DNA from 4 places in the Streptomyces sp. NPDC005576 genome. Region 1 is predicted to be linked to each of the others. Evidence: riboswitches for the same ligand, from Rfam matches in the RefSeq annotation. Region 1 holds a riboswitch; each other region holds the start of a gene.

Region 1 (7,073 bases):
CCAGCGGGGTCGAGGCCTGGCTGGTCACCCGGTACGCCGACGCGCGCCACGCGCTCGCCGACAACCGGCTCTCCAAGAACCCGGTGCACCACGCCGGGTCGGCGCACGCCAAGGGGAGGACGGGAATCCCGGGGGAGCGCAAGGCCGAGCTGATGACCCATCTGCTCAACATCGACCCGCCGGACCACACCCGGCTGCGCCGGCTCGTGTCCAAGGCATTCACCCCGCGCCGGGTCGCGGAGTTCGCGCCCCGCGTGCAGGAGCTGACGGACCGGCTCATCGACCGGTTCGTGACCGAGGGCACCGCCGACCTCATCCACGACTTCGCCTTCCCGCTCCCCATCTACGCGATCTGCGACCTCCTCGGGGTGCCCGAAGAGGACCAGGACGACTTCCGGGACTGGGCGGGGATGATGATCCGCCACGGCGGCGGCCCACGCGGCGGAGTGGCGCGCTCGGTGAAGCGGATGCGCGCCTACCTCGCCGAACTGATCCACCGCAAACGGGAGAACCCGGGCGACGACCTGATCTCCGAGCTCATCCGGACCAGCGACCACGGCGAGCACCTCACGGAGAACGAGGCCGCCGCCATGGCGTTCATCCTTCTCTTCGCCGGCTTCGAGACCACCGTCAACCTCATCGGCAACGGCACCTACTCGCTGCTCCGCCACCCCGGGGAGCGCGCCCGCCTCGAAGCCTCCCTGGAGGCGGGAGAGGAGGAGCTGCTCGCCAGCGGCATCGAGGAGCTGCTCCGCTTCGACGGCCCGGTGGAGCTGGCCACCTGGCGGTACGCCACCGAACCGCTGACCCTCGGCGGCGAGGAGATCGCGGCCGGCGACCCCGTACTCGTGGTGCTCGCGGCGGCCGACCGCGACCCCGCGCGCTTCGAGGCACCCGACACGCTCGACCTCGCGCGGCGTGACAATCAGCACCTCGGCTACGGCCACGGCATCCACTACTGCGTGGGTGCGCCACTCGCCCGCCTCGAGGGGAGGACCGCCCTCGCGACTTTGCTGAGACGCCTTCCCGACCTGCGCCTTGCGGGAGAAATGGCTGATTTGCGCTGGCGCGGAGGGCTCATCATGCGTGGACTGCGCACCCTTCCGGTGGAGTTCACCCCCGGACCAGCGCTCGGCGAAGGTGACGCTACGTCAACACTGTGATGTTCACGTGATCTGCGGGGCATCGACTTGTGACACACGTTCGAGTCCCGCTAGGTTCACGGTTCGACGCATCAGTTCACCCGTCAGTCACACGGAAGGCACTCCCATGGGCTCCGCGAACGGCAGACACCGCCGCCCTCGCCAGGCACCCGCCATCGTCGTCGCAGCCGGCGTGACAGGCTCCGCCCTCGCGATTCCGCTCCTCGCCGCGACCAGCGCCGGCGCCGCGGACGCGACCACCTGGGACAAGGTCGCCGAATGCGAGAGCGGCGGCACCTGGAGCGCAGATTTCGGCAACGGTTACTACGGCGGACTGCAGTTCTCCCAGGAGACCTGGGCGAGCTACGGCGGCACGGACTACGCGCAGCGCGCGGACCTCGCCAGCCGTACCCAGCAGATAGCCGTGGCGGAGAAGGTCCTCGACGCCAAGGGCCCGCAGGCGTGGCCCGGGTGCGCGGTGATCTCCGGGCTGGCGCCCGCGGGGTCCCTGATCGGTGTCGACCCCGGCTCCACGTCCGCCACGAACGCGGGCGCCTCGGCCGGCATCATCCCGGACGCGGACGGCGCCCCCGCTTCGACCGGCACCACGGGGTCGAAGCGCGCCTCGGGCTCGACCGGCGCCTCGGACTCCGGCGGCACGACCGGTTCCACCGGCGGCAGCACCACGCCGAGCCCCGACGCCTCCGTGACTCCCTCGCCCACCGGATCGGCCAGCCCGGGCAGCACCACGCCCGGGAAGAGCGGTACGGAGAGCGGCGCGACGGCCGGCACGGCAACCGGTGACCCCACCGCTGACACCACGACCGGCGGCAAGCACCGCGGGACGCCCGACGTGGACGAGGCGTCCTCCGACGCCTCGCGCGAGACCGGCCGGCACGCCTCGCGCGGCGGCACCGACGCGCGCGAGGACACGACGCTCGCGACGGACGGCACGTACACGGTCCGGACCGGCGACAACCTCTCCGCGATCGCCGACGCGCAGCACCTTTCCGACGGCTGGACCAAGCTCTACCAGGCCAACGAGGAAGTGATCGGATCGGACCCCGACCTGATCCTGCCCGGCCAGGAGCTCGATCTGAGCGCGCCGACCCTCTCCGGAGGGGCCGACTCCGCTCCGAACACGACCGCAGCCGCCTCCGACACGCCGGAGACCGCTCCCGACACGGCGGAGACCGCCCCCGCCAAGTGATCAAATTCGGGAAAACACCTCAAAAAGAGGGGTAGTTAAGGGGCCTATGTCCACTTTTGCGAAAGTGAGACATGGGTCTCTTCACTGTTCTGGCGTGTCGCGGTCACAGAGGCTCGCGGATGTCCGCTTTGACCTGCGAAAACGGGAATTCGAGCATGGCCAGTAAGGTCTGATTGTCCGATATAACCATCATTGAATGTAGGGGCGCCCTCTGTTTACGGTCGGAACCGCTCGCACCGCGGGCCCCGTCGACCGTCACGCCGAATCCTGCCGTCGGTCGAAGGGAACAGACGCGTAAAGCGCCGTAGGCAGGAGCGGGGGACCCAGGTAAGCCGCCGGTATCGGACGGCCCGTCGGAAACGAGGGGCGGGCCGGGACCGGCTAGGGGTTAAGCCACACGCAAGGACGTGTGGCCGGGCACTCATTGGCCCGAACCCGACAGCTCACCTCGTAGGCGTCGGTGAGGAGATCCTCCATGCTGCTGTCCAGCAACGGTAAGCACCGCCGCTCGTCCAAGGCCGTCCGTATGGCCACGCTCGCCGGCGTCGCAGGTGCCGCCATCGCCCTCCCGCTGATGGGCGCCACCAACGCTTCCGCCGCCTCGGTCGCCACCTGGGACGCCGTCGCCCAGTGCGAGTCCGGTGGCAACTGGTCCATCAACACCGGCAACGGTTACTACGGCGGACTGCAGTTCTCGCAGTCCAGCTGGGCCGCCGCCGGCGGTACGAAGTACGCCCCCCGCGCCGACCTGGCCACCAAGGACCAGCAGATCGCCACCGCCGAGGTGCTGCTCGACCTCCAGGGTCCGGGCGCCTGGTCCTGCGCCGGCGCCGGCAACCTCACCAATGACGGTGTGACCCCGGGCGTCGACACGGGCTCCTCCGCGAGCACCGACACCTCCACGAGCACCGACACCTCCACGAGCACCGGCTCGACCGCGACCGAGGACAGCGCCGCCACGGCGACGCCGGACCGCACCACCGACTCGCAGGCCGCCTCCCGCAGCGAGGAGCGTCCGGCCGCGAAGTCCGAGACCGTCACCACCCCGACCGGCGGCAAGGTCGAGAAGGGCGACGGCGAGTACAAGGTCGTCACCGGCGACACCCTCAGCACCATCGCCGACAAGCAGGGCGTCAAGGGTGGCTGGCAGAAGCTGTTCAAGCTGAACCACGACATCGTCGACGACGCCGACCTCATCTTCCCGGGTCAGCAGCTCCACCTGAAGTAAGCACGAACCACTCCTCCCCGGAACGGCGGTGTCCGGCGGCACCCCCTTCCCTCTCCCTGGCCCGGCGCGCACTCCCCCCGCGCACCGGGCCAGGGCCCTTTCCCACTCCCGCCCGCGGGCCGCTTCCCCCGCCGTACCGCGAACTGCCGGACGCCGTACCGCCCGACGTTATGTTCCGTACGGAAACAATGTGTAGGCTCGTCGTGTCACTGGACGGACGGTCGGCTGGCCGATGTCCTGTGTCCGGTTAGGCTCTAGTCGCAAGGCTGAAGAGCCCCGCACAGTCAGCGTCACATCGCCAGAAGGAGATGCTCGTGCCGTCCATCGACGTCGTCGTAGCCCGGGAAATCCTCGACTCGCGGGGTAACCCCACGGTCGAGGTCGAAGTTGGTCTCGACGACGGCAGCACGGGCCGTGCTGCCGTTCCGTCCGGCGCCTCCACCGGAGCGTTCGAAGCCGTCGAGCTTCGCGACGGTGACCCCAAGCGTTACCTGGGCAAGGGTGTCGAGAAGGCCGTCCTCGCCGTCATCGAGCAGATCGGCCCGGAGCTCGTCGGCTACGACGCCACCGAGCAGCGCCTGATCGACCAGGCGATGTGCGACCTGGACGCCACGGAGAACAAGGGCTCGCTCGGCGCCAACGCCATCCTCGGCGTCTCGCTGGCCGTGGCCCACGCCGCCTCCGAGGCCGCCGACCTCCCGCTCTTCCGCTACCTCGGCGGCCCGAACGCGCACCTGCTGCCCGTTCCGATGATGAACATCCTGAACGGTGGGTCGCACGCCGACTCCAACGTCGACATCCAGGAGTTCATGATCGCCCCGATCGGCGCGGAGTCCTTCTCCGAGGCCCTGCGCTGGGGTGCGGAGACGTACCACACGCTGAAGAAGGTCCTCAAGACCAAGGGCCTCTCCACCGGTCTCGGCGACGAGGGCGGCTTCGCCCCGAACCTCGAGTCCAACCGCGCCGCCCTCGACCTCATCGTCGAGGCCATCAAGGAGGCCGGCTTCGTCCCCGGCCGTGACATCGCGCTCGCGCTCGACGTCGCCGCGTCCGAGTTCTACAAGGACGGCAAGTACGAGTTCGAGGGCAAGTCCCGCTCGGCCGCCGAGATGACCGAGTACTACGAGGAGCTCGTCTCCGCGTACCCGCTGGTCTCCATCGAGGACCCGCTGTACGAGGACGACTGGGCCGGCTGGAAGGTCATCACCGACAAGCTCGGCGCCAAGGTGCAGATCGTCGGCGACGACCTCTTCGTGACCAACCCCGAGCGCCTCGCCCGTGGCATCGAGGAGGGCTCGGCCAACGCCCTGCTCGTCAAGGTCAACCAGATCGGCTCGCTGACCGAGACCCTGGACGCCGTCGAGCTCGCGCAGCGCAACGGCTTCAAGTGCATGATGTCCCACCGTTCCGGCGAGACCGAGGACGTCACCATCGCCGACCTCGCCGTCGCCGTGAACTGCGGCCAGATCAAGACCGGCGCCCCGGCCCGCTCGGACCGCGTCGCCAAGTACAACCAGCTGCTGCGCATCGAGGAGATCCTCGACGACGCCGCGGTGTACGCAGGCCGCTCGGCGTTCCCCCGCTTCAAGGGCTGATCCACGGCCCGTGAGGGCCCGGTTCCACCAGCCTCCGTCCGTCCCCGCACTCGGTCCCGTACCGTGTGCGGGGACGGACGTGCGTGACGGGGAGGCATGAACATGGCCGTGAAGGACCGCGACCGGTTCTCCACCGCGACCAGGCTGCGGCTGCTCGGCGAGCAGACGGCGGCCCGGGTCTACCGCTCCCAGAACCGCCGTCAGGCCCACCGCTCCCGGCTCACCGGCCGCGCCGCGTTCCTGGCGCTGATCGTCTGCACCCTGATCGTGGCGCTGGCCTACCCCATGCGGCAGTACGTCTCCCAGCGCGAGGAGATCGCCGACCAGGAGCGGACGCTGCAGGACGCCGGGAAGCGCGCCGAGGAGCTGCGGGACGAGAAGGCCCGCCTCCAGGACGACGCGTACATCCGCCGCCTCGCCCGCGAGCACCTCCACTACCTCCTCCCCGGCGAAACCGGCTACACCGTGGTCGACCCCGACGCGGCGGCCGACGACCGGGGCGAGCCCGGCGCCGACGGCCGGCCCTGGCACTCCAACCTCTGGGACGGCGTGGACAGCGCGGACGGCTCCGGCGACTCCGACTCCGACGGCGACTGAGCCCCGCCCACCGCGGCCAGGCACACTGGTCCGAGCAGAAACGCGTACCGGTGCGTCCCGCCGCACCCACAGCACCGCACCCCACAGCAGCAGCTCCGAGCAGAACCAAGGCAGGCATGGACACGCCCCCTCCGCAGACCGAATCCACTCCGCCCACCGACGCGGACATCGCCGCGTTCGAGCAGCAGCTCGGACGCCCGCCTCGCGGGCTGCGCGCCATCGCGCACCGCTGCCCCTGCGGCAACCCGGACGTGGTGGAGACCCAGCCCCGTCTGGAGGACGGCACGCCGTTCCCGACGACGTTCTACCTGACGTGCCCGCGCGCCGCCTCGGCGATCGGCACGCTGGAGGCGAACGGCGTCATGAAGGAGATGACCGAGCGCCTGGGCACCGACCCGGAGCTGGCCGCCTCCTACCGTGCCGCGCACGAGGACTACATCGCCCGCCGCGACGCCATCGAGGTCCTGGAGGGTTTCCCGAGCGCCGGCGGCATGCCGGACCGGGTGAAGTGCCTGCACGTCCTGGTCGGCCACTCGCTGGCCGCCGGACCCGGCGTGAACCCGCTCGGCGACGAGGCCATCGCCCTGCTGCCCGAGTGGTGGGCGAAGGGCCCCTGCGTCACGCCCTGCACGCCGGAGCAGCCGGCCGGGGAGTCCGCGTGACCACGACCCGGGTGGCTGCCATCGACTGCGGCACCAACTCCATCCGGCTGCTCGTCGCCGACATCGACCCCGCCACCGGTGGCTTCACCGAACTGGACCGGCGGATGCGCATCGTCCGCCTGGGCCAGGACGTCGACCGCACCGGCCGTCTCGCCCCCGAGGCCCTGGAGCGTACGTTCGCCGTCTGCCGTGAGTACGCCGAGGCGATCCAGGGGCTCGGCGCGGAGAAGATCCGTTTCGTCGCCACCTCCGCCTCCCGCGACGCGGAGAACAGCGCCGACTTCGTCCGGGGCGTCCACGAGATCCTGGGCGTCGAGCCCGAGGTGATCAGCGGCGACCAAGAGGCCCAGCTCTCCTTCGACGGCGCCACCAAGGAGCTCCACGGCGCCGGCGGACCCGGCTTCGCCTCGCCCTACCTCGTGGTCGACATCGGCGGCGGCTCCACCGAGTTCGTCCTCGGCGACGAGACGGTCCGCGCCGCCCGCTCGGTCGACGTCGGCTGCGTCCGCATGACGGAACGCCACCTGGTGCAGGACGGCGCGAAGATCGACCCGCCGACCGAGGCCCGGATCGCCGCGATCCGCGCCGACATCGAAGCAGCGCTCGACCTCGCCGCCCAGACCGTCCCGCTCACCGAGG
Region 2 (7,073 bases), on a different contig from region 1:
CAGGCGAAGACCAGCACGTCCTCACCCTTGAGGAACCGCTGGCACCGCACCCCGCCGGTGGCCCGCCCCTTGCGCGGGTACTGGTCGAACGGTGTCAGCTTCGACGTGAGCACCGAATCGTCCAGCGTGCCGTGCGAGCCGGCCACCGTGAACACCGCGGCGTCCGCGGCGGGTTCGACCGCGGCGAAGGAGAGCACCTCGGCGCCGTCCGAGAGCTTGATCCCGGCCATGCCGCCCGCCGCACGCCCCTGTGGGCGTACCTGGGCCGCCGGGTACCGCAGCAACTGCGCGTCGGTCGAGATGAAGACCAGGTCCTCCTCACCCGTACGCAGTTCCACGGCTCCGACGATCCGGTCGCCCTCCTTGAGGGAGATGACCTCCAGCTCGTCCTTGTTGGCCGGATAGTCCGGCACGACGCGCTTCACCACCCCCTGGAGAGTGCCGATCGCCAGGCCCTGCGACGCCTCGTCGAGCGTGGTCAGGCAGATCAGCTCCTCGCCCTCCTCCAGCGTGAGGAACTCCGCCACCGGGGCCCCGCCGGAGAGGTTGGGCGCCGCGTGGGTGTCCGGCAACCGGGGCAGATCGATCACCGGGACGCGCAGCAGCCGTCCGGTGGAGGTCACCGCCCCCACCTCGCCGCGCGCCGTCGCCGGTACGGCGGACACGATCACGTCGTGCTTCACGCGCTTGGCGTCCTCGTCCTCGGCCACCGGGTCGGCGTTGGCCGTCCGGGCGAGCAGACCGGTCGAGGAGAGCAGCACCCGGCACGGGTCGTCCGCCACCTGCAGCGGTACGGCCGAGACCTGCGAACCCGCCGACTCCAGCAGCACCGTGCGCCGGTCGGTGCCGAACTTCTTGGCCACCGCGGCCAGTTCGGAGGAGACCAGCTTGCGCAGCTCGGCGTCGGACTCCAGGATCACGGTCAGAGCGTCGATCTCGGCACTGAGCCGGTCGCGCTCGCTCTCCAACTCGATCCGGTCGAACCGGGTCAGTCGGCGCAGCGGGGTGTCGAGGATGTACTGCGTCTGGATCTCGCTCAGCGAGAAGCGCTCCATGAGGCGCTCCTTCGCGGCCGAGGAGTTGTCGCTGTCCCGGATGAGCCGGATGACCTCGTCGATGTCGAGGAGGGCGACGAGCAGCCCCTCCACCAGGTGCAGCCGGTCGCGCCGCTTGGTGCGGCGGAACTCGCTGCGCCGGCGCACGACCTCGAAGCGGTGGTCGAGGTAGACCTCCAGGAGCTCCTTGAGGCCCAGGGTGAGCGGCTGACCGTCGACGAGCGCGACGTTGTTGATGCCGAAGGACTCCTCCATCGGCGTCAGCTTGTAGAGCTGCTCCAGGACGGCCTCCGGTACGAAGCCGTTCTTCACCTCGATGACCAGGCGCAGCCCGTGCGAGCGGTCGGTGAGGTCCTTGACGTCGGCGATGCCCTGGAGCTTCTTCGACGAGACCAGGTCCTTGATCTTGGAGATGACCTTCTCCGGACCGACCGTGAAGGGCAGTTCGGTGACGACCAGGCCCTTGCGCCTCGGGGTGACGTTCTCCACGGCGACCGTGGCCCGGATCTTGAACGTGCCACGCCCGGCGGCGTAGGCGTCCTTGATGCCGCTCAGGCCCACGATCCGGCCACCGGTCGGCAGGTCGGGACCGGGGACGAACCGCATCAGCGCTTCGAGGTCGGCGTTGGGGTACCGGATGAGGTGGCGCGCGGCGGCGACGACCTCACCGAGGTTGTGCGGCGGCATGTTGGTCGCCATACCGACCGCGATCCCGGACGCGCCGTTGACCAGCAGGTTCGGGTAGGCGGCCGGGAGGACGACGGGCTCCTGCTCCTGCCCGTCGTAGTTCGACTGGTAGTCGACGGTGTCCTCGTCGATCGACTCCGTCATGAGGGACGTGGCATCGGCCATGCGGCACTCGGTGTACCGCATGGCGGCCGGCGGGTCGTCATTGCCGAGGGAGCCGAAGTTGCCGTGTCCGTCCACGAGCGGGAGGCGCATGGAGAACGGCTGCGCCATGCGCACCAGGGCGTCGTAGATCGACGCGTCGCCGTGGGGATGCAGCTTGCCCATGACTTCGCCGACCACTCGGGCGCACTTGACGTACCCGCGGTCGGGGCGCAGTCCCATCTCGTTCATCTGGGACACGATGCGGCGGTGTACGGGCTTCATGCCGTCGCGCGCGTCGGGCAGGGCCCGGGAGTAGATCACCGAGTACGCGTACTCGAGGAAGGAGCCCTGCATTTCGTCGACGACGTCGATGTCGAGGATCTTCTCCTCGAAGTCGTCCGGCGGCGGGGTTTTCGTGCTGCGGCGGGCCATCGCGGCTGCGACTCCTTCACAGATTCTGTCGGGCAACCTGAGGTTCTGACGCGGACCATTGTGGACCGCCTCGCCGACAGCGCCGACCTCGACCCGTCCCAAGGGCCCTGCCGGGACCCGCCGGGACGCCCGTTCCCCACGGTTCTCCGGCCGTACCGGACGCCTTACCCGACGCGGATGCGGCGCCGTTCCGGACACGGATCCGACGCCCCGGTCGACCCCCTGTGCGCGGGCGTCGACACCACGCGTCAACATCAGTCGTCAAGAACTACCAACGAGCACAACATCGAAGGAACGGGAACTTCGCCAGGTACCCGTGCGCTTGCTTACAGTGGCAGGTCTGGCAGAAAGTCCAGTACCGCGATCGAAGGGACGTACATGCCCATGGGTCACACGGCCACCGCACAGGCCGGCTCCGGCGGCCTGACAGCGACCGAGCACCGTCTGGCCAATGGCCTGCGCGTGGTGCTCTCCGAGGACCACCTGACCCCGGTCGCCGCCGTCTGCCTCTGGTACGACGTCGGCTCCCGTCACGAGGTGGAGGGGCGCACCGGTCTCGCGCACCTCTTCGAGCACCTGATGTTCCAGGGCTCGAAGCAGGTCAAGGGGAACGGTCACTTCGAACTCGTCCAGGGCGCGGGCGGGTCGCTCAACGGCACCACGAGTTTCGAGCGCACCAACTACTTCGAGACCATGCCGACCCACCAGCTGGAGCTCGCGCTCTGGCTGGAAGCCGACCGGATGGGCTCGTTGCTCGCCGCGCTCGACGAAGAGTCCATGGAGAACCAGCGGGACGTCGTCAAGAACGAGCGCCGCCAGCGGTACGACAACGTCCCCTACGGCACCGCGTTCGAGCGGCTCACCGCGCTCGCCTACCCGGAGGGCCACCCGTACCACCACACGCCGATCGGCTCCATGGCGGACCTGGACGCGGCGACGCTGGAGGACGCCCAGGCGTTCTTCCGTACGTACTACGCGCCCAACAACGCGGTGCTCTCGGTCGTCGGCGACATCGACCCCGACGAGACCCTCGCCTGGATCGAGAAGTACTTCGGCTCCATCCCGTCCCACGACGGCAAGAAGCCCCCGCGCGACGGCACACTCCCCGGCACCATCGGCGGGCAGCTGCGCGAAGTGGTTCACGAGGAGGTCCCGGCCCGCGCGCTGATGGCCGCCTACCGGCTGCCGCACGATGGCACCCGTGAGGCGGACGCCGCCGACCTGGCCCTGACCGTCCTGGGCGGCGGCGAGTCGTCCCGGCTCCACAACCGGCTGGTGCGCCGCGACCGCACGGCGGTGGCCGCCGGATTCGGGCTGCTGCGGCTGGCCGGAGCGCCCTCGCTGGGCTGGCTGGACGTCAAGACGTCCGGCGGCGTGGAAGTCGAGAGCATCGAGAGCGCGGTCGACGAGGAGCTGGCGCGGTTCGCCACCGAGGGCCCGACGCCCGAGGAGATGGAACGCGCGCAGGCCCAGTTGGAGCGCGAGTGGCTCGACCGTCTCGGCACGGTCTCCGGCCGTGCCGACGAACTCTGCCGCTTCGCCGTGCTCTTCGGCGACCCGCAGCTCGCGCTGACGGCCGTCGGGCGCGTCCTCGACATCACCGCCGACGAGGTGCGGGAGGTCGCGGCCGCCACACTGCGCCCCGACAACCGTGCCGTGCTGGTCTACGAGCCGGTCGAACCGGCCGAGCCGGACGACGGGACCGCTGCCGAGGACGGCGCGGAGACCGACGCCGACGAGGAGGACGGCAAGTGAGCGACGCCGCCGTGACTGGAGTAGCCATGGACTTCCACCCGCAGCCCACCCCGGGAACCGCCCGTCCCTGGGCCTTCCCCGCGCCCGAACGCGGCACCCTGCCCAACGGGCTGACCGTGCTCCGCAGCCACCGCCCCGGCCAGCAGGTCGTCGCGGTCGAGATCCACCTCGAAGCGCCGCTCGACGCCGAACCCGAGGGACTGGACGGCGTCGCCACCATCATGGCGCGCGCCCTCTCGGAGGGAACCGACAAGCACAGCGCCGAGGAGTTCGCCGCCGAGCTGGAGCGCTGCGGCGCCACCCTCGACGCGCACGCCGACCACCCCGGCGTCCGGGTCTCGCTGGAGGTGCCCGCCTCCCGGCTGGCCAAGGCGCTCGGCCTGGTCGCCGAGGCGCTGCGGGCCCCCGCCTTCGCCGACAGCGAGATCGAGCGCCTGGTGGGCAACCGCCTGGACGAGATCCCGCACGAGCAGGCCAACCCCGCGCGCCGCGCGGCCAAGCAGCTCTCCAAGGAGCTGTTCCCGGCCACCGCCCGGATGTCGCGCCCGCGTCTGGGCACCGAGGACACCGTGCGGCGGATCGACGCCGCCGCCGTCCGCGCCTTCTACGACGCCCACGTCCGCCCCGCCACGGCGGTCGCGGTCGTCGTCGGCGACCTCACCGGCATCGACCTGGACGCCCTCCTCGCCGACACCCTCGGCGACTGGTCGGGCAACGCCGGCACCCCCCGCCCGGTGGCGCCGATCACCGCGGACGACACCGGCCGCGTGGTCATCGTCAACCGCCCCGGAGCCGTGCAGACGCAGCTGCTCATCGGCCGCATCGGCGCGGACCGGCACGACAGTGTCTGGCCCGCCCAAGTCCTCGGTACGTACTGCCTGGGTGGCACGCTCACCTCGCGGCTCGACCGGGTGCTGCGCGAGGAGAAGGGCTACACCTACGGCGTACGCGCCTTCGCCCAGGTGCTCCGCTCCACCGCCGGCGGCCCGGACTCCGGGCCGGCCGGTGCGGCGATGCTGGCCATCAGCGGCTCGGTGGACACCGAGTCGACGGGCCCCGCGCTCGACGACCTCTGGAAGGTCCTGCGGACCCTCGCGGCGGACGGGCTGACGGACGCCGAGCGCGAGACCGCCGTCCAGAACCTCGTGGGGGTCGCCCCGCTCAAGTTCGAGACGGCGGCCTCGGTCGCGGCGACCCTCGCCGACCAGGTCGAGCAGCAGTTGCCCGACGACTTCCAGGCCCACCTGTACGCACGACTCGCCGAGACCGGCACGGTCGAGGCGACCGCCGCGGTGGTCAACGCCTTCCCGGTGGACCGGCTGGTGACGGTCCTGGTGGGCGACGCGTCGCAGATCGCCGAGCCCGTCCGCGCGCTGGGCATCGGCGAGGTGACGGTCGTGAACGGCTGACCGGCCGTCCTTCGCACGACGACCGGGTACGCCCCGGCAGCGCGACCCCGGCGGGAGATCTCTCGCCGGGGTCGCGCTGTTTGTCCCCTTTGCCGGGAGCATGCCCGTCTGCCCTGTGGGATGTGCTACAAAACCCGCTGTCCGTTTGGTGATCGAAAGCGCCGCGGCCTAGCGTCGGTCCGGCTGTCCGTCGACTGTGTACCGCACTCGCGGTGCCGGACAGTCATCGCCGAGTCCCCGTCAGGCGCGAGCCTGGGGAGCCGGGGACCCGTGAAGTCCCTGGGGTGAATCGGGCACCCGCGTCTCGTGAGAGACGCGAACGCCCGTAGGAGACCTTCCTGCTCCGAACCCGTCAGCTAACCCGGTAGGCGAGAAGGAAGGAAAGGATCCGCTCCTCCATGGCGTTCACCCGTGCCACCGGGACCCATCGTGCCCCGGGCCGTCTGACGCGTACCACCGCCCGGTTCGCCGGTGCCTGCGCCCTCGCCGCGACCGGCGTCGTCGGCTCGATGGCTTCCCCGGCACTCGCCGTCGGCCCCACCACCCCGTCACCCGGTTCGACCGGCCTCATCGGGGCCGTCACGCTCGGCGACTCCATCGCGGACCGGATAGCCGACCAGGCGGAGGCCCAGCAGCGCGGGGCGGAAGTCAGGGCGAAGGCGGAAGCCAAGGCCAGGGCCGAGGCCGCCGTACGGGTCAGGGAAGCCCGTGAGGCGAAGGCCCGCGCCGCGCGCGCCGCCGAGCGCGTCCGGCTGAACTCCTTCCACCTGCCCATCGCGGGCTCCTACATCAGCACCGGCTACCAGTCGAGCGGCTCCCTCTGGTCCTCCGGCAGCCACTCCGGCGTCGACTTCCACGCCGCCACCGGGACCCCCGTCCTCGCCGTGGGCGCGGGCACGGTCGTCGAGGCCGGCTGGGGCGGCGCGTACGGCAACAACATCGTGCTGCGGATGACCGACGGCACGTACACCCAGTACGGCCACCTCTCCTCGATCGGTGTCCTCGCCGGCCAGAGCGTCTCCTCCGGGGAGCGGATCGGCCTCTCCGGCGCCACCGGCAACGCGACCGGCCCGCACCTGCACTTCGAGGCACGCACCGGACCGGAGTACGGCTCCGACATGGACCCCGTGGCGTATCTGCGGGCCCACGGCCTCACCGCCTGACCCCGCGGCCCCACCCGCCGCTGCCGGGGCCCACGGCGCCCGACCCCGCCCGGGTCGCCCGCCGTCCGGCGCGACCGCCGCCGGACACCCCTGACCGACGACCGATGGAGGCCGGCCCGGACCCGTGCCGATCGCCCCCGAGCCCCGGCCCCGCGCCGGGGCTCCGGCATATCGCGGCTTCGGCATATCACCCGAAACCCCTCCCGCAGGCAGACACCGCAGGCAAAAGATATGTGCGAATTCCGGTACGCCATCGGAAATTCACGCAGATTGCAATAGAGTCACGGTGCAGGCTTCGATCGGCCGCGTTTCGCGGGGATTAAGGCGGAGGTTCGGACATGCGCATTCCCGCGCACTCGGTATGCACGGCAATCCGTGAGGACATCGTCTCGGGCGTCTACGAACGCGGCAGTCGCCTCACCGAGGAA
Region 3 (7,073 bases), on a different contig from region 1:
TCCCGGCCTTGCCGATGCCGGTGATCCGCCCGTCACGGATGCCGATGTCCGCCTTGACGATCCCCCAGTGGTCGATGACGATCACTCCGGTGATCACCGTGTCGGGGGCACCCTCGGCGCGGGTGGTGCGGGCCTGTCCCATGGACTCCCGGATGACCTTGCCCCCGCCGAACACCGCTTCGTCGCCGGCCCGTCCGGGGCCGCCCGAGCGGTCCTCCTCGATCTCCACGAGCAGGGAGGTGTCGGCGAGCCGGACGCGGTCGCCGGTGGTGGGGCCGAACAGGTCGGCGTACACGGCACGGTCGAGTTCAGCCATCGAGGGCACCTCCGGTTTCGCCGCGCAGGCCGGGGACGACGCGCGCGCCGGCGAGCGGCACGAGTTCGACGTCCACGGGGATGCCGGGCTCGAAGCGCACGGCCGTCCCCGCGGCGATGTTCAGCCGCAGGCCGCGGGCGGCACCGCGGTCGAAGTCGAGGCCGGGATTGGCCTCGGCGAAGTGGTAGTGCGAGCCGACCTGTACGGGCCGGTCGGCCGCGTTGAGGACGGTGAGACGGGTGACGGGGCGGCCTTCGTTGATCGGCACGGCCCCCTTGCCGTAAAGGACCTCTCCGGGAATCACGGCGCCCCTCAGACGATCGGTTCGTGGACGGTGACGAGCTTCGTGCCGTCCGGGAAGGTGGCTTCCACCTGGACGTCGTGGATCATCTCCGGGATGCCCTCCATGACGTCGGCGCGGGTGAGCACTGTGCGTCCGGACGCCATGAGTTCGGCTACGGTCCGGCCGTCGCGGGCGCCTTCGAGGATGTGGGAGGTGATCAACGCGACCGCCTCCGGATGGTTGAGCCGGAGGCCGCGTGCCCGGCGCCTCCCGGCGACGTCGGCGGCCACATGGATGAGCAGGCGTTCCTGCTCGTGCGGGGTGAGTTGCACGCTTCCACCTCATCGTCTCGCGCCCGGTACCGGCCCCGGCGCGGTGGAGCCCCGTCGGACACCGACTCGTTCGTCGGGTGCCGAGGCGGGCGTCACCGGCCAGGCAACGCACGTTAGGACCAAAGTTTTTCCGTCGCGTTAACTGGGACGCTCCCGCTCGGACGTCGGCCGGCGCCGGGGCACGCCCGCGGTGGGCGGGCCCGTGCCCCGGGGAGGCACCACCACGCCGCCTCCGTGCCCTCGCCTCGTATACGGCACGCACCGTCCGCGGCACCACCCCTCGCCTACCGCCCCCGGGTGTACGGGGCGGTACCGGCGCCCTCATGCCGGGGTGGGCGCGCCCCGGGCGCCGACATGGTCCGGCGGCGGCACGGGGAGTAGTACCACACCCCGCCTGCCCGCGTCGGCGGGGTGGCGGCCGTCGCCCCGGAGGCCGGAAGCCGGGAGCTCGTCCGACAGCGCGACTCGCTCGGGGTTTCCGTACGGGCCGGCCGGGCGGCCCTTCGCCCACGACTTCGACCGTGCCCCCGCCCCGACGCCGCGACCGCCCGCATCCGGGGCCCGTACGAGCGCGTCGCGGAGCACCGCACCACCCACCCGTACCGCCCCCGACGAGGTGACGTCCCGATGCTGCCCCCGGAGACGGGGAGCTGACGGCGCCCGGGCGGCATCGGAGTGGCATCGGAGTGGCATCGGAGTGGCATCGGAGTGGCTGGAGACGGCCGAGGGCTCCCTCCACTCCCCGCGCAACCCGGCCCACGGCGGAACCGGCCCGGTCATTCCCCGTAGCCTCCCGGGCATGACTCGCTCCACTCACGTCCCTCAGGTCACACGGCTCGTCGGCACGGACATATGCGCCTACGACCTCACCGCCGATGCCCGGGGGGTCCTGTCGCCCGCCCTGATCTTCCGGCCTTCCGCCGGGGACGAGGTGGTCGACCACGCCGCTGCCGACGGTCTCCAACGGGTCTTCTACACGACCTTGAACGCGGCCGTCTGCGTGACGGCCGACGGGGCCGAGGTCTGGCGGTCGGAATTCGTACCGGGGTCGGACAGACGGCACGGACACACGCCCGGCTGTGCGCTGTCGTCGGACGGACTCACGGTCTGGGTCTACCGGCCGGACACCATGGCCGGCCGTGACCGCTCCGACCAGTGGCTGGCCCTGGATGCCGGCACCGGGGCGGTGCTCGCTCAGGCGGACCTGGACACCGTGGGACACGGTGGGATCCAGCTCGTGCACCGGGCGAGCGGCGAGCTCCTCCTGAACGTGGGCGAGGGGCAGGACGGTTCGGTCATCCACCGCGCGTCGTGGGCCGAGGGGCGGATGGCTCTCCACCGCTACCCCTGGACCGACAGGTGCCTCATCGATCTGTCACCCGACGGACGTCACTTCATGACGGTCGATCACTGTCAGGGCGACATGGCCATCCACGCCTACCCGGACGGCGAGGTCACCTTCGCCCTCTCCGTCGATGCCTTCGGGCACGACTCGGAGAACATCTGCGTGGAGTGGTGCGGCGGCTACCTGAGCCCGGACACCGTCGTCGTCACCCTCGCCGGCGAGACCGAGGACGAGGAGGAGTGGTTTCGCCACTACCGCGTGGACGCGCGCTCCGGCAACATCCGGGCCGCGCTCGACGCCCACAGCGGGAATCCCTACGACCTCCAGCCCCTCGGGGACGGGTCCTGGCTCACCACCGATCCGTCCGGCCACCCGGTCCGCCGAAGCGACTCCACTCCTGGATGATCGATTCCAAGGGGTTCAGTGGTCATAGGCGGTCAAGGCTCGCATGACCGGTTGATCGGTGCGATCGCACCTGATTTACCGCACCCGCATCACCGCCCGATCGAGCCGTCGATCTGCTCGCGCAGGATGTCCGCGTGACCGGCGTGCCGGGCGGTCTCCTCGATCATGTGGACCAGCACCCAGCGCATCGAGGGCGGCGGGGTCTCGCGCAGCGAGCGGGCGCCGGGGCGGTCCAGGTCGGTGCAGGCGAGGGCAACCTCGTTGGCCCGGGCGATCGCCTCGCGATAGGCCTCCGCCACGTCCGAGGCGGTGTCGTCGGCGGACACCGCACCCTCGTCCTCCCAGCGCTCGCGGTCGGCGCCGGCATAGGCCCAGACGAACCAGTTGAGCTCGACGGCCGTCAGGTGCTTGAGCAGCCGGAGCAGGCTGGTCCCGGAAGGGACGCCGGCCGTGCGGACCGCCGGCTCCGGGACGCCGGCCGCCTTCGCGAGGACGGACTCGCGCAGGTAGTCCAGGAAGGTCAGCAGGGTGGTCTGCTCGTCGGCGTTCAGGCCGGGGGGCCGGAGATCGGGGCGGGGCTCGACAGTCGTCATGGCGGAACCGTAGATGATCGATTCAAGCCGTCGATGGTCGTATGCAGTCAGCGATCGCATGACGGGTTGCCCGGTGTGCTCGTTGTGCCAGATGGCGGCGGTCAGTCCACCACCCACACGCCGTCGGTCCACCGCGCGGTGTCCGTGGCCAACTCGCTCAAGACGTGCGGGATGAGGTCGGCCGCCTTGCGCAGTTTCTTGTTGCAGCCGGGCTGCTTCGACAGGGAACAGGTGCCGCAGGTGGGCCCAGGCATCCGCAGCCACCGGGCTTCGGAGGTGTTGCCGAGCATCGCCTGCATCATCGACAGCGTCACCAGTTCGGCATCGCTGAGCCGCGGCGCTATGCCGACTACCGGCCGCCAGGGGGCGAGCTGCGGCGAACCCTCCAGCAGGTCGTCGGTCCTGACGTGGAGTGCGGCCGCGAGGGAGTCCATGTCTGGCGTCACAACCTGACTGTGGACTCCCTCGTCTCATGGGCGCAGCCAACCCTTGGAATCGATCATCTGGGGCGTCTCGATCCGTTCCGGGCCATTCCTGGCGGTTCCGGGCAGATCCCGTGGGGGTGACGCTCCATGGGGTCGAGGGGCGTGCCGGACCGTAGGGGGTCTCCCTTTCCCGCGACACGCCGTAATGAATATCCGATTTTCCGCCTGTTCGGCGCAGGGAATCAGCCCGCCAATCACCTCTCCCGATTTGCACTCCCTCACGTTCTCCTCATGCGCGAACTGCCTTACTGCGAAAGCCCGGCGGAGCCACGCGGGGTACGCGCCCCCGGCCGCGCCGGACGCTCCCCCACACTCCCGGCGCAACGGGGGCCGACCGTCCTGGCTGCCACTGTCACCTCGAAAATTCCGCACGACGTGGGTCAAGATCCGTGGGACGACAAGCCCCCGCCACCCTGACGGGGCGGTCCGCGCGGACGCCGAGTCCTGCCGCCGAGCGGATGACGGGTCGACAGGAGTGGATCGGCAGGAGTGGAGGACCCGAGCACTACGGGTCGACCGGGCAACCGGCCGTCCCTCGGGGTGAAGCCGCAACGCGCGGCCGGGCAACTTCGCCAGCCCGAACCCGACAGGTCATCCTTCACAGGCGGCTGACGAAGGGTTGCGCATGACCGCGCAGGTTCATGTCCCGTCTCTGCTCACCCGGGCCGGTACGGCCTCGGTCCTCGCTCTGGCCCTCAGCTCGACCATGCTGGCCCCCGGCCTGGTCTCCGACGCCGAGGCGGCCACCCACGCGACGAAGGCGCTCCGGGTCGCCGCGTCGAAGAAGGGCTCCCCCTACCAGTGGGGTGCCATCGGTCCCCGCCGGTTCGACTGCTCCGGGCTGACCCTCTACTCGTTCAAGCGCGTCGGCAAGAAACTGCCCCGCACGGCGCAGCAGCAGTACAACAAGACGCGCCACATCACTTCCTCGCAGCGCAGGAAAGGTGACCTGGTCTTCTTCCACAGCGGTCGAAGCGTCTACCACGTGGGCATCTACGCCGGCAACGGCAAGATCTGGCACTCCCCCAAGACCGGGTCCGTGGTCCGGCTGGAGCGGATCTGGACGAAGCGGGTCTGGTACGGGCGGGTGCGCTGACGAGCGCCGGACCCCCGGGCGGCCGGTGAGCGGCGGCCGGTGAGCGGCGGCCGGTCCGGAAGCGGCCGTCCGCGCCGGTACGCGCGGGCGCCGCTTCCGGACCGGCCGCGCCCTCAGCCCCGCACCGGAACGGACCAGGGCAGTGCGACCCATACGGTCTTGCCGCCCTCGGCGGTCGGCGCCACACCGAACCGCCCGCCGGACTCCTTGGCCAGGGCCCGGATGATCGCCAGACCACGCCCGTTGTCCTGCTGCACGGCCGCGGGGAGTCGTCTGGGCCACCTGGGGTGGCTGTCGGTCACCTCCAGCCGCACTTCCTCGTCGCGGTCGAGCACCAGCCGCACCGTGAACGCGGGTGACTGGCCGCGCGTGTGCAGGACCGCGTTGGTGGCGAGTTCCGAGACGATCAGGAGGATCGTCCCGGCGTCGTCCGTGTCGTCGTGCATGCCCCACTCCGCGAGCACGCGGGCCACGTGTCTGCGGGCCGCGGACACCGACACCGGATCGCTCGGCAGGGTGACATGTGCTTCCTGATGGTCTGCCATGGCGACGCCGTCCCTTTCCGCCCGGGCGACCCCTATCGGCCCGGATTGTGCCTGGCGCCAGAGTGCCACCGCCTGAGCCCGTGCAGGCACGATCTGCCGAGATATGCATATATCTATCGCTCAATGCGGTGAACTCCGGCTCGGCGGGGCTCGAACATTCGGCACACTTGCCTTCCAGGCCGACCGGCGGAAGGAGACCGGCAATGGGTAACGGCCCCGTCGTACGCCGTCGCAAACTCGGTGAGGAGCTGCGGAGTCTGCGCCACTCGTCGGGACTCACGAGTCAGCAGGCGGCATCGATGCTCGGCTGGCACCAGTCGAAGGTGAGCAGGATCGAGACGGGTGCGAGCGGTGTGTCCCCGGCCGACGTCGGCCGTCTGCTCGACGCGTACGCCGTCGCCGACCCCGAACTCCGCACCCTGCTCTCGGCGCTGGCAGGATCGGCTGACGGTCGCGACACGGGCTGGTGGCACGCGTACCGGGCGGTCATCCCGCCGCAGTACCGCGATTTCATCGCCCTGGAGGCACAGGCCGAGACGGCCAGGACCCTGGAGACCTCGGTGGTTCCCGGCTTGCTCCAGACCGCCGATTACGCGCGGTCGGTCACCGAGTCGGCGCTGGACGGGATACCGGAGGCGCACCTGGACGCCCTGGTCGAAGTGCGGCTCGCCCGTCAGTCGGTGCTGCGGTGCGACGCCCCGCTCCGGCTCACCGCCGTGCTCGACGAGGCGGTGCTGCGGCGCGAGGTCGGCGGCCGGCGCGTGATGCGGGCCCAGCTCGACCACCTCGTGAGCATGACGGAACTCCCGCACGTGCGGATCCAGTTGGTCCCGTTCAGCGCCGGAGGATACGTCGGCCTGACCGGTCCGTTCGTCATTTTCTCTTTTCCGACAACTTCTGCACTGGATGTGGTCGTACTCGACCACTTGACGCGTAGTCACTACCTGGAACGGAAAGAGGATCTGGAAGCGTACGGCTCCGCTTTCCGCACCATGCGGGAGCGCGCCCTCTCTCCGGAGCGGTCGAGGGACCTCATCACGGCGATCGGCCGCGAGGGACGGCCGTGACGAACCACCGCGGGCCCGACCGGACGGAGCCGGGTGGGCCCCGCCGACGTCCACCGATCCGAAGGAGCACCATGGCCGACCGCCCGGCACCGCCCGCCTCACCGTGGCGCCGCAGCAGCCGCAGCACCGGTATGAACAACTGCGTGGAGACAGCGGTACGAGGGCCCGGCCTGCTGTCCGTACGCGATTCCAAGGCCGCGGACGGGGCCCGGCTGTCCTTCTCCGCATCCGCCTGGAGGGCGTTCGTGGCCGGCCTCGGGGGCCGGGGCGGAACCTCACACTGAGAGGCGTGCCCCGGCCCCGGCCGGCCCGCGCCCAGCGGTCAGCCGGCGCCCCTCGGAGCCGTACGGACGATGGTGTCCAGGGCGGTGTCGATGCGGTCGTCCGTCAGGTCGGCCCGGGCGGTGAGCCGGAGACGCGAGACGCCGTCCGGGACCGACGGCGGCCGGAAGCAGCCCACCGCGATCCCGGCGTCCCGGCAGTCCGCCGCCCATCGGACCGCCGCCTCGGGGGAAGGCGCCCGCACCGACACCACCGCGGCGTCCGGGCGCGCCGCGTACAGCCCGGACGCGGTCAGCCGTTCGTGCATCCGGGCGGCGACCTCGC
Region 4 (7,073 bases), on a different contig from region 1:
GTCGCCGTCTACGCCACCTTCCTCAACCGGGCCTTCGACCAGGTGCTGATGGACGTGGCCCTGCACCGCAGCGGCGTGACGTTCGTGCTGGACCGGGCCGGCGTCACCGGCACGGACGGCCCCTCCCACAACGGCATGTGGGACCTGTCGGTGCTCCAGGTCGTGCCGGGACTGCGGATCGCCGCCCCGCGCGACGCCGACCAGCTCAGAGCGCAGCTCCGCGAGGCCGTCGACGTCCCGGACGCCCCCACCGTCGTCAGGTTCCCCAAGGCAGCGGTGGGGGAAGCGGTCCCGGCCGTGGCGCGCCTCGGTGCCATGGACGTCCTGCACCGGGGCGAGCGCCCCGACGTGCTGCTGGTGGCGGTCGGGGTGATGGCCCCGGTCTGCCTGCGCACCGCGGACCTCCTGAAGGGTTCGGGGATCGGCTGCACCGTCGTCGACCCGCGGTGGGTCAGACCGGTCGACGAGCAGCTCGCCCCCCTCGCTTCCGGCCACCGGTTGGTCGCCGTCGTGGAGGACAACTGCCGTACCGGAGGCGTCGGCTGGGCGGTCGGGCAGGCCCTGAGGGACGCGGGCGTGGACGTACCGCTGCGGACCTTCGGAATTCCCGAGGAGTTCCTCGCCCATGCCCGACGGGACGAGGTGCTCGCCGACATCGGGCTGACCCCGGTGGAGATCGCGGGCAGGATCCAAACGGCGCTGTCCGGCGGGGAGGCGGCGGGAGGCGTGGCGCCACCACTGCGTGCGGTGCGGGGCGGGAACGGTGAGGAACGGGAACGAGTGGCGCACGGAGCCAAGAAGGAGACGGGCGGAGAATGATGGACGACAGGGCGGTCGGCGCAGACATCGCAGAGAACGCGGAGAACGCAGACATCGCGGAGAACGCGGAGAACGCAAAGAGCACGGAGAACGCAGAGAGCACGGACGTCGCCCCGAAGGGGTTCGACCTCGCGACCCTGCTCGCGGAGCGCGGTTCCGAACGCTACGAACTGCACACGCGCCATCTCAACCACCAGCTGCCGCGCATGCTGCACACCATCGGCTTTGACAGGGTCTACGAACGGGCCGAGGGCGCCTACTTCTGGGACGCGGACGGCGAGGACTACCTCGACATGCTCGCCGGATTCGGCGTGATGGGCCTCGGGCGCCACCACCCGGTTGTCCGCAAGGCACTGCACGACGTGCTCGACGCCTCCCTCGCCGACCTCACCCGCTTCGACTGCCAGCCGCTGCCCGGCCTGCTCGCCGAGAAGCTCCTCGCCCACAGCCCCCACCTCGACCGGGTCTTCTTCGGCAACAGCGGCACCGAGGCCGTCGAGACCGCGCTCAAGTTCGCCCGGTACGCGACCGGGAAACCACGCGTCCTCTACTGCGCCCACGCCTTCCACGGCCTCACCACCGGCTCGCTCTCGGTCAACGGAGAGGACGGCTTCCGCGACGGCTTCGCCCCGCTGCTCCCGGACACCGCCATCGCCCTCGGTGATCTCGACGCGCTGCGCCGCGAACTCAAGCGGGGTGACGTGGCGGCGCTGGTCGTCGAGCCCATCCAGGGCAAGGGCGTGCACGCGGCGCCGCCCGGTTTCCTGCGTGAGGCCCAGGAGCTCCTGCACCGGCACAAGGCGCTGCTGATCGTGGACGAGGTGCAGACCGGTCTCGGGCGGACCGGCGACTTCTACGCCTACCAGCACGAGGACGGCGTCGAGCCCGACCTGGTCTGCGTCGCCAAGGCGCTTTCCGGCGGTTACGTGCCGGTCGGAGCCACCATCGGGAAGGACTGGATCTTCAAGAAGGTCTACTCCTCCATGGACCGTGTGCTCGTCCACTCGGCGAGCTTCGGTTCGAACGCCCAGGCCATGGCGGCAGGGCTCGCCGTCCTCTCGGTGATGGAGGACCAGGAGATCGTCGCCCACGCCCGGCGTACCGGCGACCTGCTGCGCGAGCGGCTCGCCGCCCTGGTCGACCGGTATGAGCTGCTGCACGAGGTGCGCGGGCGCGGGCTGATGATCGGCATCGAGTTCGGACGGCCGTCGTCGATCAAACTGCGCGGCCGGTGGACGATGCTCCAGGCCGCCCGCAAGGGGCTCTTCGCCCAGATGGTTGTCGTACCGTTGCTCCAGAAGCATCGGATTCTGACCCAGGTGTCCGGGGATCACCTTGAGGTGATCAAGTTGATTCCGCCACTGATCATCGGCGAGCCCGAGATCGACCGGTTCGTGACGGCTTTCGAGTCGGTCATGGATGACGCTCACAGCGGAGGCGGCCTGATGTGGGACTTCGGGCGCACGCTGGTGAAGCAGGCGGTCGCCCATCGGTGATCGCCTGCCTCCCCCTGCTCTTGCCTCTGAGGCAAGAAATTTGCCTCAGAGGAAAACCGGTGGCGCAATGGAGGCATGAATCCTCCTGACGGAGGGGTGGCCGACGACCTCCCCGGCGTCGCTCCCCGCCTGCGCGAACTGCGCCGGAGCCGTGGCCTCACCCTGGAGGCCGCCGCGCAGCGCGCGGGACTCTCCCCGGCCCATCTCTCCCGGCTGGAGACGGGAAACCGTCAGCCCTCGCTGCCGGTGCTCCTGGGTCTCGCCAGGATTTACGGTACGACCGTGTCCGAGCTCCTCGGCGAGATCCCCCCGGAACGCGACGCGATCGTGCGGGGCGGCCGGTTCGACGGACCCGAGGCAGACGGTTGGATGTACCGCAGGGCCGGCGGCCCGGGCCGTGCCATGCAGGCCCTGCGTGTACGCGTCCCGTACGGCGCCCAGGGCGACTTGGTGCGCGTCCACCCGGGGGAGGAGTGGCTCTACGTCCTCGAAGGGCGGCTCCGCCTCACCCTCGGCGAATCCGCGCATGAACTCGGGCCCGGGGACAGCGCCCACTTCGACTCGCTCACCCCGCACCGGATCGCGGCTGCCGGGCCGGAGGGCGCCGAGCTGATCTTCGTACACACCCTGTTGCAGAGCCCCGCCGCCGAGCTGTGCCTCGGCGACGGGACCCGCCGGCGCTGACCGCGCCCGGCACCCTGGCGCCGAGCCCATTCCACGAACGCCCCGACCCGGGCGTTCGGCAGAGAGGACCGTCATGTCCGATTCGGAGCACTACGACCCGCTGACCCCCCGGCAGACCGGCGAGGTCCGGGACACCCAGGAGCGGAAGATGCCGCGCGGGATGGTCATCCGGCTCGTCGCCTACCTGGTGGCCGGGCACGTCGTCGCGGCCTTCCTCTACATCCTGTTCGCCGTCGCCGGCGGCAACCGGTAGCGGGTCCCGCTCACGCCGGGGCGGCCCCACGGCGACGGTCCCGACTCGCCGCTGCGGGGCTCCCCGCCCCAGCCCGATCCAGCCCGATCCGGACGCACGGACTCAGTCCAGCAGCCTCTCGCGCAGTCGCTCCCGGACCTCCCCGGACAGTCCCAGCCCCTCGGCGAAGTAGCGCTCCGAGGTGCTCCACTCCTCCTCGATGGTGGCGAAGGCGGCGTCCAGGTAGTCGATGTGCGCGCCGAAGAGCGGGTTGAGCAGGCTCAGCACCTCGGCGGAGACCGCGGGGTCCGCGCTGTCGCCGCGCCGCAGCCGGTACCGGCGGTGGGCGTCGTTGGACTTGAGGTAGTCCGCCGCGATGGCCTCGCGCTCCACCCCGACCGCCAGCAGGGTCACCGCCATCGTCAGACCCGCCCGGTCCTTGCCCGCCGCGCAGTGCATCAGCGCCGGCACGCTGTCCTCCGCCAGCGCGTGCAGTACCCGGCTGTGCTCGGCCGTGCGGTCGGTGATGATCGAGCGGTACGACGCGAGCATGCGCGCCCTGCCCTTGCCGTCGGCGAGCAGCGAGCGCAGTTGAGCGAGGTCGCCCTCCCGCACCAGACGCCAGAAACCCGCCCCGTCGGCGGGGTCCGAGAGCGGGATGCGGACGTTGCGCACACCCGGCAGCTCCACGTCGAAGCCGTCGAGCTTCTGGTCGGCCGCATTGCGGAAGTCGAAGACCGTGTGAAGGCCGAGCCGGCCGAGGAAGACGGCGTCCTCAGCGGTGGCGGCGGCGAGGTGACCGCTGCGGAACAGCCTCCCGTGCCGTACCCGTCGTCCGTCGGTGGTGGGCAGTCCGCCCACGTCCCGGAAGTTACGGACCCCGCTCAGCTCGGGCTCGGCCGGCGAGAACTGCGGCACCTGCGTCACAGCGGCTCCTCGGTGCTTCTGGGCGCCGGCGCTGCTCGCCGACGTCGGCTCGTCGCGACCCTACGACATCGCTCCTCGGACCCGAAGTGCCGCGGGCGGCTCCTCGGTCGCTGAGGAACCGTCATCAGTGACCTGCGCGACATGTCCGTAATGTATTGAATTTAGCCAACATCATCCGTTTATGGGGGAAATGGTGGGTGATCTGGTGAGCGGGATCATATCCGTGACCCTGCGTGGCCGAGTCGCCGGAGGGCGGTCCTTCCGCCGTGCGGAATGCCAAGATCCATAATCCACGGAGGGTGACCGGTAAAGCGGGCCGATATCGCCACGGGGATTCCGTTCCGCTTGCGATGGCTTGTTCCGTCCGGCCCGGCTCGATTACGTTCACCATCACTCCGGACGGACCGCCTAATCCTGCCGCCGTCCGGAATTCGCACTCACTGATGCGTGGCAGGAGCGGGGGACCCAGGTAAGCCGCCGACCGGAGTTGTTCCGGACGGCTCGGGGTGAAGTCGCGTTTCCATGCGACCGGGCATCTCCAGCCCGAACCCGACAGCTCACCTCGTAGGCGCCGGAGAGGAATTCACCATGCCCATCCCGGGTAAGCACCGTCGTAAGAAGTCCGGCCCGATCGCTCGCGGCGTCCTCGCCGTAGGAGCCGGCGGCGCCGTTCTCGCCCTGCCGCTCCTCGGAGCCACGGGCGCCCACGCCGCTGAGCAGTCGGCCCCCGCCGCTGCCCAGTCCGCCCAGCAGTCCGCCCAGACCTACAAGGTCGTCCCGGGCGACTACCTGGCGAAGATCGCCGCCCAGCACAAGATCAAGGGTGGCTGGGAGAAGCTCTACCAGGACAACCGCGAGGTCGTCGGCGGCAACCCGAGCCTGATCCTCCCGGGCATGAAGCTGACGCTCGGCGCCCAGGCGTCCGGCTCGGCGTCCACGGCGTCCTCCTCGGCCGCCTCCTCCGCGAAGGCCGAGACGAAGACCGAGGTCAAGACCGAGGCGAAGACGGCGGCCACGACCGGAACGAAGACCGCCCCGGCGACCGCGACGGAGTCCGCCGCGACCGCCACCAATGCCGCTGACAGCAACAGCTCCGGCTGGACCACCCCGGTGGCCAACGCGACCGTCACGACCCAGTACCACGCCTCCGGCTCCATGTGGTCCAGCGGTTACCACACCGGCTCCGACTTCAGCGCCGCCACCGGCACCGTCATCCGCGCCGTCGGCCCCGGCACCGTCGTCTCCGCCGGCTACGACGGCGCCTACGGCAACGAGGTCATCATCAAGCACGCCGACGGCATGTACTCCCAGTACGCGCACCAGTCGCAGCTGATGGTCCAGGCCGGCCAGACCGTCACCGGCGGCCAGCGGATCGGCCTCTCGGGTGCCACCGGCAACGTCACCGGCCCGCACCTCCACTTCGAGATCCGCACCACCCCGAGCTACGGCTCGGACGTGGACCCGATCGCCTACCTGCGTCTCCACGGCGTCTCCATCTGAGACAACTCCGCTTGACGGTCGTCACGATCCGTCAGGGCTTGGAGGGGCGGTACGCGCAAGCGTGCCGCCCCTCTACTTATTCCGGCTTTACCAAAAACTGACCGGGTGGTCTATCTCACCCCACGTCAACCCCCTCTTACGGTCGCACAGGTCACATGGGAAGAGGCAGGATATGTGGTCGTGGCAGACGGTTCGAGAATCCAGAAGACAGACATCATCGGGTCGTACGCGGCGATCGGCGACAGTTTCACCGAAGGAGTGGGAGACCCCGGACCCGACGGGACTTATGTCGGCTGGGCGGACCGTTTCGCGGTTCTCCTCGCGGATCAGCTTCCCGTCCTCGACGGGGCGACGAACTCCGATTCCCCGCACGGAGAATTCCGGTACGCCAATCTCGCGGTACGCGGACGACTCCTCGACCAGATCGTCGAGGAGCAGGTACCCCGCGCCAAGAAGCTCGCCCCGGACCTGGTGAGCTTCTGTGCCGGGGGCAACGACGTCATCCGGCCCGGCACGGACCCCGACGACCTGGCCGAACGCTTCGAGCGCGCGGTCGCCGAACTCACCGACGCGGTCGGCACCGTCATGGTCACCACCGGCTTCGACACCCGCGGCGTGCCGGTGCTGCGCCACATGCGCGGCAAGATCGCCACCTACAACGTCCACCTGCGGGCCATCGCGGACCGCTACCACTGCCCGGTGCTCGACCTCTGGTCCCTCCGCTCGATCCAGGACCGCCGGGCCTGGGACAACGACCGGCTGCACCTCTCGGCCGAGGGACACACCCGGGTGGCGTTGCGCGCCGCGCAGGTCCTCGGTCTGGAGACCCCGGCCGACCCCGACCAGCCGTGGCCCCCGCAGGCCCAGCGCAACACCTACGAAGTGCGGCGCGACAACATCCAGTGGGCCCGCGAGTACCTGGTGCCGTGGATAGGCCGCCGCCTGCGCGGTGAGTCCTCCGGCGACGAGGTCGCCGCTAAGCGGCCGGACCTGCTGCCGCTCTGAGCGGTGTGACCCCGCGGCCCACCAGGGCGTGTCTGATAATTCGCGTCGGATCAGCGGGCGGTGTCCGGCGCGGTGCATCGCAAGGCGGAGGATTGCCCGTGTACTGGATGTACTCGGGCAGTCCGACAACGCCGCGAGGTGCCGTGCCGGGCGCCGCACGCCCGGCGGGAATTGTCAGACACGCCCTACAGCAGGGGAAGCCGGAGACGTGACGGGCCCGCCGACGCTGGCCCGTCCGGCGCCGCCGGAACCCGCTCCAGGACGCCCCCGGCGAACACGTCGTACAACGGCAGCGACTCGAGGTGCACGTACCCGATGTGGCAGTCGCAGACCGCCAGCGGGCAGGCCCTCGGAGCAAGGGCCCGCCGGTAGCTCCCGTCGTAGAGGTTGCCCAGTTGCGCCTTGACGAA

What was found. Region 1 has a riboswitch for cyclic di-AMP ahead of ACFYPN_RS09095 (transglycosylase family protein). Riboswitches for the same ligand answer to the same signal wherever they lie in the genome.
Positions count from the first base shown of each region.
Region 2: it holds a riboswitch for cyclic di-AMP, as region 1 does, so the genes downstream of both, ACFYPN_RS06680 (M23 family metallopeptidase) here and ACFYPN_RS09095 (transglycosylase family protein) in region 1, are expected to answer to the same signal.
Region 3: it holds a riboswitch for cyclic di-AMP, as region 1 does, so the genes downstream of both, ACFYPN_RS16720 (C40 family peptidase) here and ACFYPN_RS09095 (transglycosylase family protein) in region 1, are expected to answer to the same signal.
Region 4: it holds a riboswitch for cyclic di-AMP, as region 1 does, so the genes downstream of both, ACFYPN_RS24850 (LysM peptidoglycan-binding domain-containing M23 family metallopeptidase) here and ACFYPN_RS09095 (transglycosylase family protein) in region 1, are expected to answer to the same signal.

Region 1 covers NZ_JBIAJC010000004.1:220,175-227,247, reverse strand. The annotation lists gene ACFYPN_RS09105 (cytochrome P450) at 1-1,163, shown strand, start outside; gene ACFYPN_RS09100 (transglycosylase family protein) at 1,270-2,352, shown strand; cyclic di-AMP (ydaO/yuaA leader) riboswitch at 2,643-2,824, shown strand; gene ACFYPN_RS09095 (transglycosylase family protein) at 2,828-3,580, shown strand; gene eno (phosphopyruvate hydratase) at 3,889-5,175, shown strand; gene ACFYPN_RS09085 (septum formation initiator family protein) at 5,278-5,772, shown strand; gene ACFYPN_RS09080 (DUF501 domain-containing protein) at 5,889-6,434, shown strand; gene ACFYPN_RS09075 (Ppx/GppA phosphatase family protein) at 6,431-7,073, shown strand, end outside.
Region 2 covers NZ_JBIAJC010000003.1:105,685-112,757, forward strand. The annotation lists gene ACFYPN_RS06665 (DNA topoisomerase IV subunit A) at 1-2,318, opposite strand, end outside; gene ACFYPN_RS06670 (pitrilysin family protein) at 2,697-4,073, shown strand; gene ACFYPN_RS06675 (pitrilysin family protein) at 4,100-5,482, shown strand; cyclic di-AMP (ydaO/yuaA leader) riboswitch at 5,700-5,868, shown strand; gene ACFYPN_RS06680 (M23 family metallopeptidase) at 5,881-6,645, shown strand; gene ACFYPN_RS06685 (GntR family transcriptional regulator) at 6,984-7,073, shown strand, end outside.
Region 3 covers NZ_JBIAJC010000008.1:241,135-248,207, reverse strand. The annotation lists gene ACFYPN_RS16750 (urease subunit alpha) at 1-316, opposite strand, end outside; gene ACFYPN_RS16745 (urease subunit beta) at 309-620, opposite strand; gene ACFYPN_RS16740 (urease subunit gamma) at 629-931, opposite strand; gene ACFYPN_RS16735 (hypothetical protein) at 1,731-2,681, shown strand; gene ACFYPN_RS16730 (DinB family protein) at 2,771-3,274, opposite strand; gene ACFYPN_RS16725 (hypothetical protein) at 3,376-3,720, opposite strand; cyclic di-AMP (ydaO/yuaA leader) riboswitch at 4,198-4,381, shown strand; gene ACFYPN_RS16720 (C40 family peptidase) at 4,385-4,855, shown strand; gene ACFYPN_RS16715 (ATP-binding protein) at 4,969-5,400, opposite strand; gene ACFYPN_RS16710 (helix-turn-helix transcriptional regulator) at 5,604-6,467, shown strand; gene ACFYPN_RS16705 (DUF397 domain-containing protein) at 6,539-6,751, shown strand; gene ACFYPN_RS16700 (8-amino-7-oxononanoate synthase) at 6,790-7,073, opposite strand, start outside.
Region 4 covers NZ_JBIAJC010000014.1:127,434-134,506, reverse strand. The annotation lists gene dxs (1-deoxy-D-xylulose-5-phosphate synthase) at 1-819, shown strand, start outside; gene ACFYPN_RS24870 (aspartate aminotransferase family protein) at 816-2,315, shown strand; gene ACFYPN_RS24865 (XRE family transcriptional regulator) at 2,391-2,999, shown strand; gene ACFYPN_RS24860 (DUF6126 family protein) at 3,073-3,252, shown strand; gene ACFYPN_RS24855 (tyrosine-protein phosphatase) at 3,355-4,158, opposite strand; cyclic di-AMP (ydaO/yuaA leader) riboswitch at 4,587-4,742, shown strand; gene ACFYPN_RS24850 (LysM peptidoglycan-binding domain-containing M23 family metallopeptidase) at 4,747-5,658, shown strand; gene ACFYPN_RS24845 (SGNH/GDSL hydrolase family protein) at 5,833-6,663, shown strand; gene ACFYPN_RS24840 (STM4011 family radical SAM protein) at 6,849-7,073, opposite strand, start outside.